DNA from 3 places in the Tessaracoccus flavus genome. Region 1 is predicted to be linked to each of the others. Evidence: predicted binding sites of a transcription regulator. Region 1 holds the regulator's gene; each other region holds the start of a gene.
What was found. Region 1 encodes LexA, which represses DNA repair genes until DNA is damaged. Its sites were predicted from a motif close to TCGAACANNTGTTCGA; they were not measured.
Positions count from the first base shown of each region.

Region 2: the regulator LexA is predicted to act here: its motif matches at 2,032-2,047, upstream of RPIT_RS06025 (HNH endonuclease signature motif containing protein).
Region 3: the regulator LexA is predicted to act here: its motif matches at 1,699-1,714, upstream of RPIT_RS11290 (beta-glucosidase).

Region 1 is NZ_CP019605.1:1,527,446-1,530,719, forward strand. It holds gene RPIT_RS06960 (vitamin B12-dependent ribonucleotide reductase) at 1-337, opposite strand, end outside; gene nrdR (transcriptional regulator NrdR) at 378-893, opposite strand; gene RPIT_RS06970 (hypothetical protein) at 1,075-1,410, opposite strand; gene lexA (transcriptional repressor LexA) at 1,620-2,357, shown strand; gene RPIT_RS06980 (ATP-dependent DNA helicase) at 2,354-3,274, opposite strand, start outside.
Region 2 is NZ_CP019605.1:1,309,956-1,313,229, forward strand. It holds gene RPIT_RS06010 (carboxylesterase family protein) at 1-779, opposite strand, end outside; tRNA gene RPIT_RS06020 (tRNA-Pro) at 1,826-1,899, opposite strand; gene RPIT_RS06025 (HNH endonuclease signature motif containing protein) at 2,061-3,274, shown strand, end outside.
Region 3 is NZ_CP019605.1:2,428,251-2,431,524, forward strand. It holds gene RPIT_RS11290 (beta-glucosidase) at 1-1,646, opposite strand, end outside; gene RPIT_RS11295 (extracellular solute-binding protein) at 1,806-3,131, shown strand; gene RPIT_RS11300 (carbohydrate ABC transporter permease) at 3,146-3,274, shown strand, end outside.

The DNA of each region.
Region 1 (3,274 bases):
GCTCCCAGCCGGCCTTGGCGTACGTCTTCACCACGCGGTCGATGAGCGCCTTGAGGCTGTTCTCGCGCTGCTCGGTGCCCAGTGCGCCCCGGAAGTACTTGGTGGTGACGATCGTCGACGCGTTGACGCTCCACGAGTTGGGGAACTCGACGCCGTGCTGCTCGAACACGGTCTCGCCGGTCTTCCAGTTCGTCTGGACGACGTCACGACGGTCCCACTCGACCTCGTCGTACGGGTGGACACCCTCCTTGGTGAACACACGCTCGATGACGAGCCCCTTGCCCTCCGGCTGGTCGGTGGCCTTGCGACGCGAGGTGCGCGTGGCGGTGGCGGTCATAATAGATCCCCTCTGATAGGTGCTGCTGCTGTGGTGCTGGTCAGTTGATGAGTGGCTCTTGGGCCGACCCGACGGGCATCTTCAGCCCGTGCGGTGCAGCCATCCTCTCGGCCGCGCTGAGCCGCAGCGCATCGATCTCCTTCTGGAAATCGTCGACCGAGTCGTAGTTCTTGTACACGCTGGCGAACCGGAGGTAGGCCACCGAATCCAGCTCTTCCAGGGGACCGAGGATGGCCACGCCGATGCTCTCGGCCGGGATCTCCGCCTGGCCCGAGGCCCGCAACGACTCCTCCACCCGCTGGGCGAGTGCTGCGAGCTGGGCGGCGGTCACCGGCCGACCCTTGCAGGCCTTGGACACCCCGCGCACCACCTTGTCGCGGCTGAACGCCTCGACGACGCCCGAACGCTTGACCACGGTCAGCACGATCTGCTCGACGGTGGTGAACTTCCGTTCGCACACCGGGCAGAGCCGACGTCGGCGGATGGCGGACCCGTCCTCCGTGGCACGGGAATCCGACACCTTGGTGTCGCCGTGACGGCAGAACGGGCAATGCATGGTCGTCGACCTTTCGCGAATCTCACTGGGAGAGCAACGGTGCCATGTCACTCCTCAAAACACAACCCGTAAAACACAACTTGTTGTGGAGTGACATCCCTGTAACTACTAGATGTAGAGAAGAGACTAGGCTCGCCACTGCCCCGCGCGCAAGACCGACACGCCCGACTTGTGCCGCGTCCTACGGCGCGGTGACGTGCACCCAGGCCGGATGGCCGGCGACATACTCTGCCGCGGGGTTGGGCTCGGCCAGCACGAGCGACTGGCCGGAGACGGCCGTCCCGAGAATAGCCAGGGCGGCCACAGCTGCCACCTTGACGGCAAGCCAGGCGGAGGGGCGGGCGGACGGGCGCTCGACCGCGCACGAAGCGGCGCGCTGACTCCGTCCGGGCGCAACGGGCCTGGCCGGGTGCGCCTCAGGGAGGTGCAGATCCGGGCGCGCGGGAGGAGCGGCGGTGACGACCCTGCGGGCGCCCTTCTCGACGATCTCGAAGCGAACTGCGCTGGTGATGGCCATTGTGACCCCTCTCTGCTAGAACGGGTGTTCGTATAGAACTATGCCATAGAGGCGAATGAATTCATACACCCGTTCGATGTCAACGTTTTTCGTGTTGTGCGCCCATTGCATCCGGCAGCTCTGACATTTTTCGATCGCCCGACGATTTCGTCGGCGACACGTGCGTTTCTTTTCGAACACCTGTGCCTGCCCTGGGCTAGGCTTGACGCATGGCTGAAGAGAAGAAGCGCCCCCGTCGAGGCAGGCCCACCAACGCGTCCGTCGATGCCGAGTACGCCGAGATCGCCGCACTCCCTGACGCGCCAGCGGGCAATCACGGTCTCACCACCCGCCAATTGGCGATCCTCCACGTGCTGCGCCAGTCCATCGAGGAGGTCGGCTACCCCCCGAGCATCCGTGAGATCGCCCAGCGCGCCAACCTCGCGTCCACCTCGAGCGTGACCTACCAGCTCAAGGTGCTCGAGGGGAAGGGCTTCATCCGCCGCGACCCCAACCGCCCCAGGGCGCTCGTCGTGAAGCTGCCGGGTGAGGGTGAGGGCTTCGACTCTGCGCAGACCTACGACAACAAGCCCAACGCGGTGGCGGCGCCACTGGTGGGTCGGATCGCCGCAGGCGGGCCCATCCTGGCCGAACAGCACATCGAAGACGTGTTCGCGCTCCCCCGTCAGCTTGTGGGCGACGGCCAGGTCTTCATGTTGGAGGTCAAGGGTGACTCGATGGTCGAGGCCGCCATCTGCGACGGAGACTGGGTCGTCGTTCGGCGCCAGGACGATGCGGTCAATGGCGACATCGTCGCCGCGCTGCTCGACGACGAGGCCACGGTCAAGACGCTTCGGAAGAAGGACGGCCAGGTGTGGCTGCTCCCCCACAACGAGAGGTACTCGCCGATCGACGGCACCCACGCCCACGTCATGGGCAAGGTCGTGGCCGTCATCCGCAAGCTCTAGTCTCCGCGGAGCCTCCGGAGGGCCTGGACCGCGACGTCGCCGTCCGTCGTCAGCCAGAATCCCGGCAGCGAGGCCTTGAGGAACGAGCCGTAGCGGGCCGTCGCGAGGCGCGGGTCCAACACCGCGACCACGCCGCGGTCCTCCGAGCGGCGGATGAGCCGCCCGGTCCCCTGCGCGAGGAGGAGCGCTGCGTGGGTCGCGGCCACCGACATGAAGCCGTTACCGCCCGCGTCGTCGACGGCCTTCTTCCGCGCCTGCATGAGGGGGTCGTCGGGCCGCGGAAACGGGATCTTGTCGATGATGACCAACTGGCACGTCTCCCCCGGCACGTCGACGCCCTGCCAGAGAGACATGGTGCCGAACAGCGAGGTCGCCGGGTCCGCGGTGAAGGTGCGGGTCAGCTCCGACAGCTGCGCGTCGCCCTGCGCGAGGATCGTGAAGTCCGGTAGCTCCCGACGGCAGTACTCCGCCGCTTGATCCGCCGCCCGCCGCGAGGCGAAGAGCCCGAGCGTCCGGCCCTCAGCGGCCCACACCAGCTGCGCGATCTCCGCCAGCGTCTCCTCGCTCAGCCCGTCCCTGCCCGGCGGCGGTAGCCGACGCGCCACGTAGAGGATCCCCTGGCGCCGGTAGTCGAAGGGCGAGCCGACGTCCAGCCCCCGCCAGGCCAGAGGATTATCCGACTCCTCCTCGAGGCCGACCCTGTTCGCAGCGGCCAATCCCACGGCACCTGCGGCGGGCTCGAAGGTCCCCCCGAGGCTCAGCGTCGCCGAAGTCAACACCGTGGTGGTGGTGGAGAAGACCTCGTCGCGCAGCAGGTGCGCCACATCGAGCGGGGCCACGTATGCAGCTCTGCCCAGGATGTCGGACGAGGTCACCCACACCACGTCCTTGTCCGAGAGCTTCGCGATGCGGTCGGC
Region 2 (3,274 bases), 220 kb from region 1:
GGGCTCGCTCCGACGTACCAGGCAGCCCGGGTCGCAGGCACGTCGTAGCGTTCCGCCGCGTTCCCGGCCTCGACGGTCCTCGTGCCCCACTCGATGTCGAGCTTCACGTACTGGCCCTTCTCCACCCTGTTTCCGTCGGCGTCGGACACGTAGGCGTCAACGACGTTCCACATCGCCCAGCCATCGCCGAGCGCATAGTCCGACTTCTCGGGGTCCCAGCCGAAGTTGCCGAACCCACCTTGCACGTCGCCGTTGTATTCGGTGACGCGTGCCTTGGCGAGGAAGGAGTCCTTGTCCACGGAACCGGCGGTCATGGTGATGCCCGCGTCGATGAGGGCCCCCGAATAGTAGTAGCCGGGGTTGATCGCAGTGCGCAGAGCATGGGTCGTCACGGTGTCCGCGTAGAGCGCGGGTACCTCGACAGTGGTGGTGAGGCTCTTGCCGTTCACTCTGGTGAGGGTGAAGACGACTTCCTGCTCCTCTGCCGTCATCTCGATCTCGACGCCCACGGCGCCTTCCCGCTGCTTGTTGCTCTCCACGGTGAAGGGGGTGGCGACGACGTCACCCGTGTTGCCCGTGAACGTGAGGTCGGTGGTGTTGTTGCCGTTGCCGTGCCACCCGACGAGGATCTCGCCGGAGTACCAGCCGTCGTGGGCCTCAAAGGCCCCGGCCTGGAAGGTGTGTACGTTGTTGCCGCTCGCAACCGGCATGGCGTTGCCAGGTGCTGCGAAGCTGAATGCCATCAGAATGCCGATGGCGCACGCGATGAGTTTTCTCATGGTGATGCCTTTCGAGGCGGAATGGGTTGATGTCCGGGAGTGACTGGCCGAACGGCGTGAGCGCCCCGTTGCGCTCGGTGATGCCCGCTGGCCATCGAGCTATGGGTCTGCGCACCTCCTCCCCCGCTCGCGACGGACCCTTGGCCCCACCATTGGGACTGGGACGCGGTTCGCGTGGCGACGACCACAATTGGTTGTGCTGTGAAACTTACGTAGGGGTCTCGGTTCGTCAAGGAGTTAGTTCTACCCCAATACCAAAGTTGACCTGAGCTGCAGTCGCTCCTTGGGTGATGCGGAGGCGCACTGGGGCGCAGGCGGCGACCCGCGCCCCGCACGCTCACGTTCTTGGAGTTCCAGACTCTTCTCATGTCTGGGTGCGGGCCTGGCGGCCCTCGCCGTGCAGGCCGAGCACGCCACGCATACCCGCTGGGCGGCTGAACGCCCTCTGGCATGCGAAAGGGCCCTGCCCAACCAATTGATGGTCTGACAAGGCACTTTATGCGTCGGGGTGCTGCGAAACTACTACCCGCTGGTGGGTGTGGTTCAGGTTGCAACGTTCCTTTGTGACACCGACGCGTTCGAACGCGATGACAGCTGGGGGCGGGGCCGCGGTGACTGGTTCATTCACGGCTGCTGTGTGTGCGGCGCCGTGACGAACCGTCCACGGCAACCGTCACGGTGCCACCACTCGGTCAGCGGCGTCGCCTCCCGAAGAGAAGCAGCCCCGCGACGATGAAAGCTACAACAGCGAAGAAGAGGGCAAAGGGGTCCAAGGTTGGACCGCACGACACTTCCGAGCAGGTGAATGTCGTGGACAATGCGAGAGCCAAGAGCCCCAGCGAGATCGAGGCCAGAGCAAGAATGATCTCACGCCCCCTCGCTTTCACGCTCACCTCACCAGTTGTTCGATTGCAGACCGTTCCAGAGAGACCGGGAGAAGCTCTCCTTCGGTCGATTTGACTTGTTGAGCCGCCGGCCCAACGCTGAGTCATGCACGGCGTCCCTACAGACAACTCAATGTCCATCTGACAAGGACAAACACCTTGTCGGGCTGACAGGATTTGAACCTGCGACCCCTTGACCCCCAGTCAAGTGCGCTACCAAGCTGCGCTACAGCCCGCCGTTGCCCTGAGGCAACTCGCTTAGCTTAGCGAGTTCTGCGCCGGTTGGCACATCGGGCCCCATGCGCGGCGCACGCATCACGCAACCCTCAAGGTAACGATTAGATAACGGATACATTAGAACGTATGTATGGAACAGGTGTTCGGTTAGAATCGTTCCATGAATGACACCCGACGCAGCACCCTGGCGGTCCTGGAAGCGGCCGATCAGTTGCTGTCGTCCGTCGACCACACCCAGCGCCAAACGCTGTCTTGTGAGGAGCGGGTGCATCTCATGCGGCTGGCGCGTCGAGTGGTGGAGAGGATGGCCACCCTCAGCCATGTGCTCATCGATGAGGTGGACCAGGCGAACGCGGCCCTCCCCGCCACCGGCACGCCTATCACCTCTCTGATCGCGCTCGACGAACACAGGGACAACAAGGAGGCCGCCAGCCAGGTGTTCCACGCCTCGGCCGTCAACAAGCATGAAGCCGCTCGTGACGCCGCTCTGGCAGGTGACATCTCCGATCGGCACGCCGCGGCGATCAGCCGCGCCATGGCCGAGTTGCCCGACGGTCTGACTCCGCTCGCGCGAAAGAGGGCCGAAGAGATCCTGGTGACGAAGGCTGGTTCCCACACCCCGAGGCAACTGGGCAGACTCGCTCCCGCTGTGCTGGCAGAGGTAGCGCCCGAGTTGATTCCCGACCAGTCGGCCGAAGCCAACGCCACAGAGGCACGCCGCGCGCGAGCCGTCGCGCGCCGGTCGTTCCAGTACGGCGACGACGGTGATGGGTCAGTGTGGTTTCGCGGATCGCTGCCCGAAGCGGAGGCAACTCCGTTCATCCGCAGCATCGAGGCTTTCGTGGAACGCGACCGCAGAGCCGCACGGAACAGGGAGCGGGATCTCCGTGACGCAGGGGCAGGCCCCGCTGAGTTCCGCGAGCAGCGTGGGGTGGACGCCCGCCGTACCCCCGCCCAGCGCCGGGCCGATGCGTTGGTGGAACTGAGCCGGCACGTGCGCGACACTCCCACCACTGTCGGGGATCGGCCGAGGCTCGTGGTGACGGTAAGCCTTGATGCGCTCCAATCGCGAGCCGATGGCGCAGGGATTCTGCCTTCCGGCGACAAACTGAGCGCGGGTGAGCTCCGGCGCCTCTGCTGCGACGCAGACCTGGTTCCGGTGGTATTGGGGGCGCGGTCGGAAATCCTGGATGTCGGACGGTCGCGCCGACTCGTGACCCCCGCCATCAGACGGGCCCTGAGCCTCCGGGATCGGGGCTGCGTCTTCCCCAACTGCGACATCCCAGACACGGGATGCGACGCCCATCACGTCGTGCCGTGGATCGACGGCGGTGAAACGGCGCTCTCCAATCTGGCGCTCCTGTGCCCGCACCA
Region 3 (3,274 bases), 900 kb from region 1:
AACGCGCCGAGCGAGTACGGGCGACCCGAGACGACGAGCAGCACCGTTGGCGTGCCGGTGTCGAGGACGGCCTCGACGAGGGCGGCCTGCGCGCCGGGCAGGCGCAGGTCCACAACGTCGCACCCCTCTCCGGAGGTGCCGTGGCCGAACATCCCGGCCTTGTCCCCCACGGCGACGATTGCCACCTCAGCAGCCTTCGCGGCCTCGACGGCGGCGGCGATCCCCGAGGTGTCGGGGTCGAGGATGGGCACACCCGCCTCGACGGCCACCTCGGCGTCGGCGAACTCCGCGCGGACGGCGTCGGCGAGCGTGACCATGTCGAGGCCGGTGCTCATGTCGGGATGGCGCTGCATGACGTGGTTGGGGAATGAGTAGCAGCCCAGGAACGTCAACGCGTCGGAGGCGATGGGGCCGACCAGCGCGATCTTCTCGGCTCGCAGCGGAAGCAGTTCCTGCTCGTTCGCCAGGAGGACGATGGATTCCTCCGCGACCCGGCGGGCGATGTCCCGGTTGCGGGGGCTGTCGAGGTCGGTGGCCGCACCGGCCGTCTGCGGATCCCAGTCCGGATCCAGCAGCCCGAGCTTCGCCTTCTGCAGCAGAACCCGCCGCGTGGCCTCGCGCAGCTCGGCCTCGCTGAGCAAGCCCCTGTCGATGGCCTCGGCCAGGTGCCCGAAGGCGCCGGTCTCGGGCAGCTCGACATCCATGCCGGCGCGCAGGCTGAGCGCGCCCGCCTCGGTGAGATCGTCGACGACGCGGTGCATGCCCTGCAGGAAGCTCACAGACCAGTAGTCGGACACGACGGTTCCGGTGAAGCCCCAACGCTCGCGCAGCACGTGGGTGAGGAGGTGACGGCTCGCTGCGGCCGGGACACCGTCGAGGTCCGAATAGGAGTTCATGACGCTGGCGACTCCCCCCTCCCGCACGGCCATCTCGAACGGCGGGAGAAGGATGTCTTCAAGTTCGCGCGTCCCGATGCTGACCGGCGCGTGGTTGCGCCCTGCCCGGGAGGCCGAGTAGCCGACGAAGTGCTTGAGCGTGGCGTCGACGCCGGCGCCCTGGAGCCCGCGGACATAGGCGGCGCCCAACGAGCCGACCAGAAGCGGGTCCTCGCCGATGGTCTCCTCCACGCGGCCCCAGCGGTAGTCGCGCACCACGTCGAGGAGCGGGGACAGGCCCTGGTGCACGCCGAGCGCAGCCATGTCCTGCCCGATAGCGGCCGCCATCTCCTCGATGAGATCCGGGTCGAAGGTGGCGCCCCAGGCAATCGCGGCCGGGTAGACGGTGGCCCCCCATGCGGTCAGCCCGGTCAGGCACTCCTCGTGCGCGATGGCGGGGATGCCGAATCGGGAGCGCTCGACCACCTGCGCCTGGAAGCGCGCGAGGTTCGCCACTCCCTCCTCGACGGCCACCGGCGCACTGCCGAAGACGCGGGTCAGGTGGCCGAGCCCATCCCGGCTGACCTCTTCGAACTCCCCGCTCGACATGACGGATTCCATGGGCGCGACCTCGCCGCCACCCTCCTTGCGCTCCTTGGGCCGGGGCCAGAACGCGCCGAGCTGACCCGCCATCTCGGCTGTGGTCATCTCGTCGAGCAGTGCCTCCACGCGCTCGTCGAAGGGTCGGTCGGTCTGCTCCCAGAGGTTCATGTCAGCTCCATCGCCGTTGATCTGATGTGTCGCGTCCCTCGACGCGGTGGTTACGAAAACGTTATCGAAAACGTTTGACAACCACGATTCCAGAGTACATCATTAGTCTCACGGCACAATCAAATGCTGCAAAGTCAAAGTTGACTAGGAGGAACCACGATGAAGAAGGCCCTCATCGGAACGGCTATCGCCGCTCTGATCCTTACAGGATGTGGCGGCGGTACCACAGATACCCCCACCACAGGAGCCGAGACCCCGGCCACCGGCGGCGAGACCACGTCTGCCACCGAAGCACAGGAGCCGGTGACCCTGAGCTTCTGGCACAACGCCACCACCGGGCCCGGCAAGGCCTACTGGGAGGAAACCACGGCCGCGTTCTCCGAGGAGCACCCGAACGTCTCCTGGGAGATCCAGGTCATCCAGAACGAAGACATGGACGGGCGCCTCCAGACCGCGCTCAACGCCGGCGACGCGCCGGACCTGTTCATGGCCCGCGGCGGTGGCAAGCTCGCCGACATGGTGGCGGCCAACCAGATCATGGACGTCACGGACAAGCTCTCCGAGGAGACCAAGGCTGCCTACGGCGAGGGTGTCGTCAACACGTTCAACGTCGACGGCAAGATCTACGGTCTGCCCACGTCGCTGCTGCCCGGCGGCATCTTCTACAGCAAGGATCTGTTCGAGCAGGCCGGGATCGAAGGCACCCCGGAGACGATCGACGAACTGAACGACGCAGTCGCCAAGCTCAAGGAAGCGGGCATCTCGCCCATCGCGCTTGGCGGCAAGGACGCCTGGCCTGCAGCGCACTGGTACTACTTCTTCGTGCTGCGTCAGTGCAGCCAGGAGACCATCGAGGGCGCCGCTGCCCAGGACTTCAGCGACCCGTGCTGGCTCGAGGCCGGCCAGAACCTGAAGGAATTCGCCGACACCGAGCCCTTCAACCAGGGCTTCCTGACGACGTCCGCCCAGCAGGGCGCCGGTAGCTCCGCAGGCCTGTTGGCCAACAAGCAGGCCGCCATGGAACTCATGGGTGCCTGGAACCCCGGCGTCATCGCATCGCTCACCCCCGACGAGCAGCCGCTGCCCGACCTCGGCTGGTTCCCGTTCCCCGCCATCGAAGGCGGCGAGGGTGACCCGACCGCGATGATGGGTGGCGCTGACGGCTACTCCTGCCACATCGACGCTCCTGAGGTCTGCGCAGACTTCATGAACTTCTACGCGGAGAAGGAGCAGCAGGAGGGTTACGCAGAGGCGTTCAACACGTTGCCTGCAAATGCGGAAGCTGCTGAGGCTGTCAGCGATCCCGCCCTGCAGGACATCCTCGGCGCCTACTCGGACGCCGCCTACATGACCGTCTGGCTCGACACGATGCTCGGCCAGAACGTCGGAAACGCCCTCAACGCAGGCGTCGTCAACATGCTCGCCGGCCAGGGCACCCCCGAGGACATCGTCTCCTCGGTGGAGTCCGCAGCCGCCAAGGGCTGACACGGAGGCTGGTCGTGACTGACCCCACTACTGCTCGGGCCGGCGCCATCACGGCGTCGGCCCGAGCCGGTCGGCCCCGTGTAGGACGGGCGGATTGGCTGAAGCGCGGGGAGATCATTCTCCTCGCCGGGCCAGCGATCGTG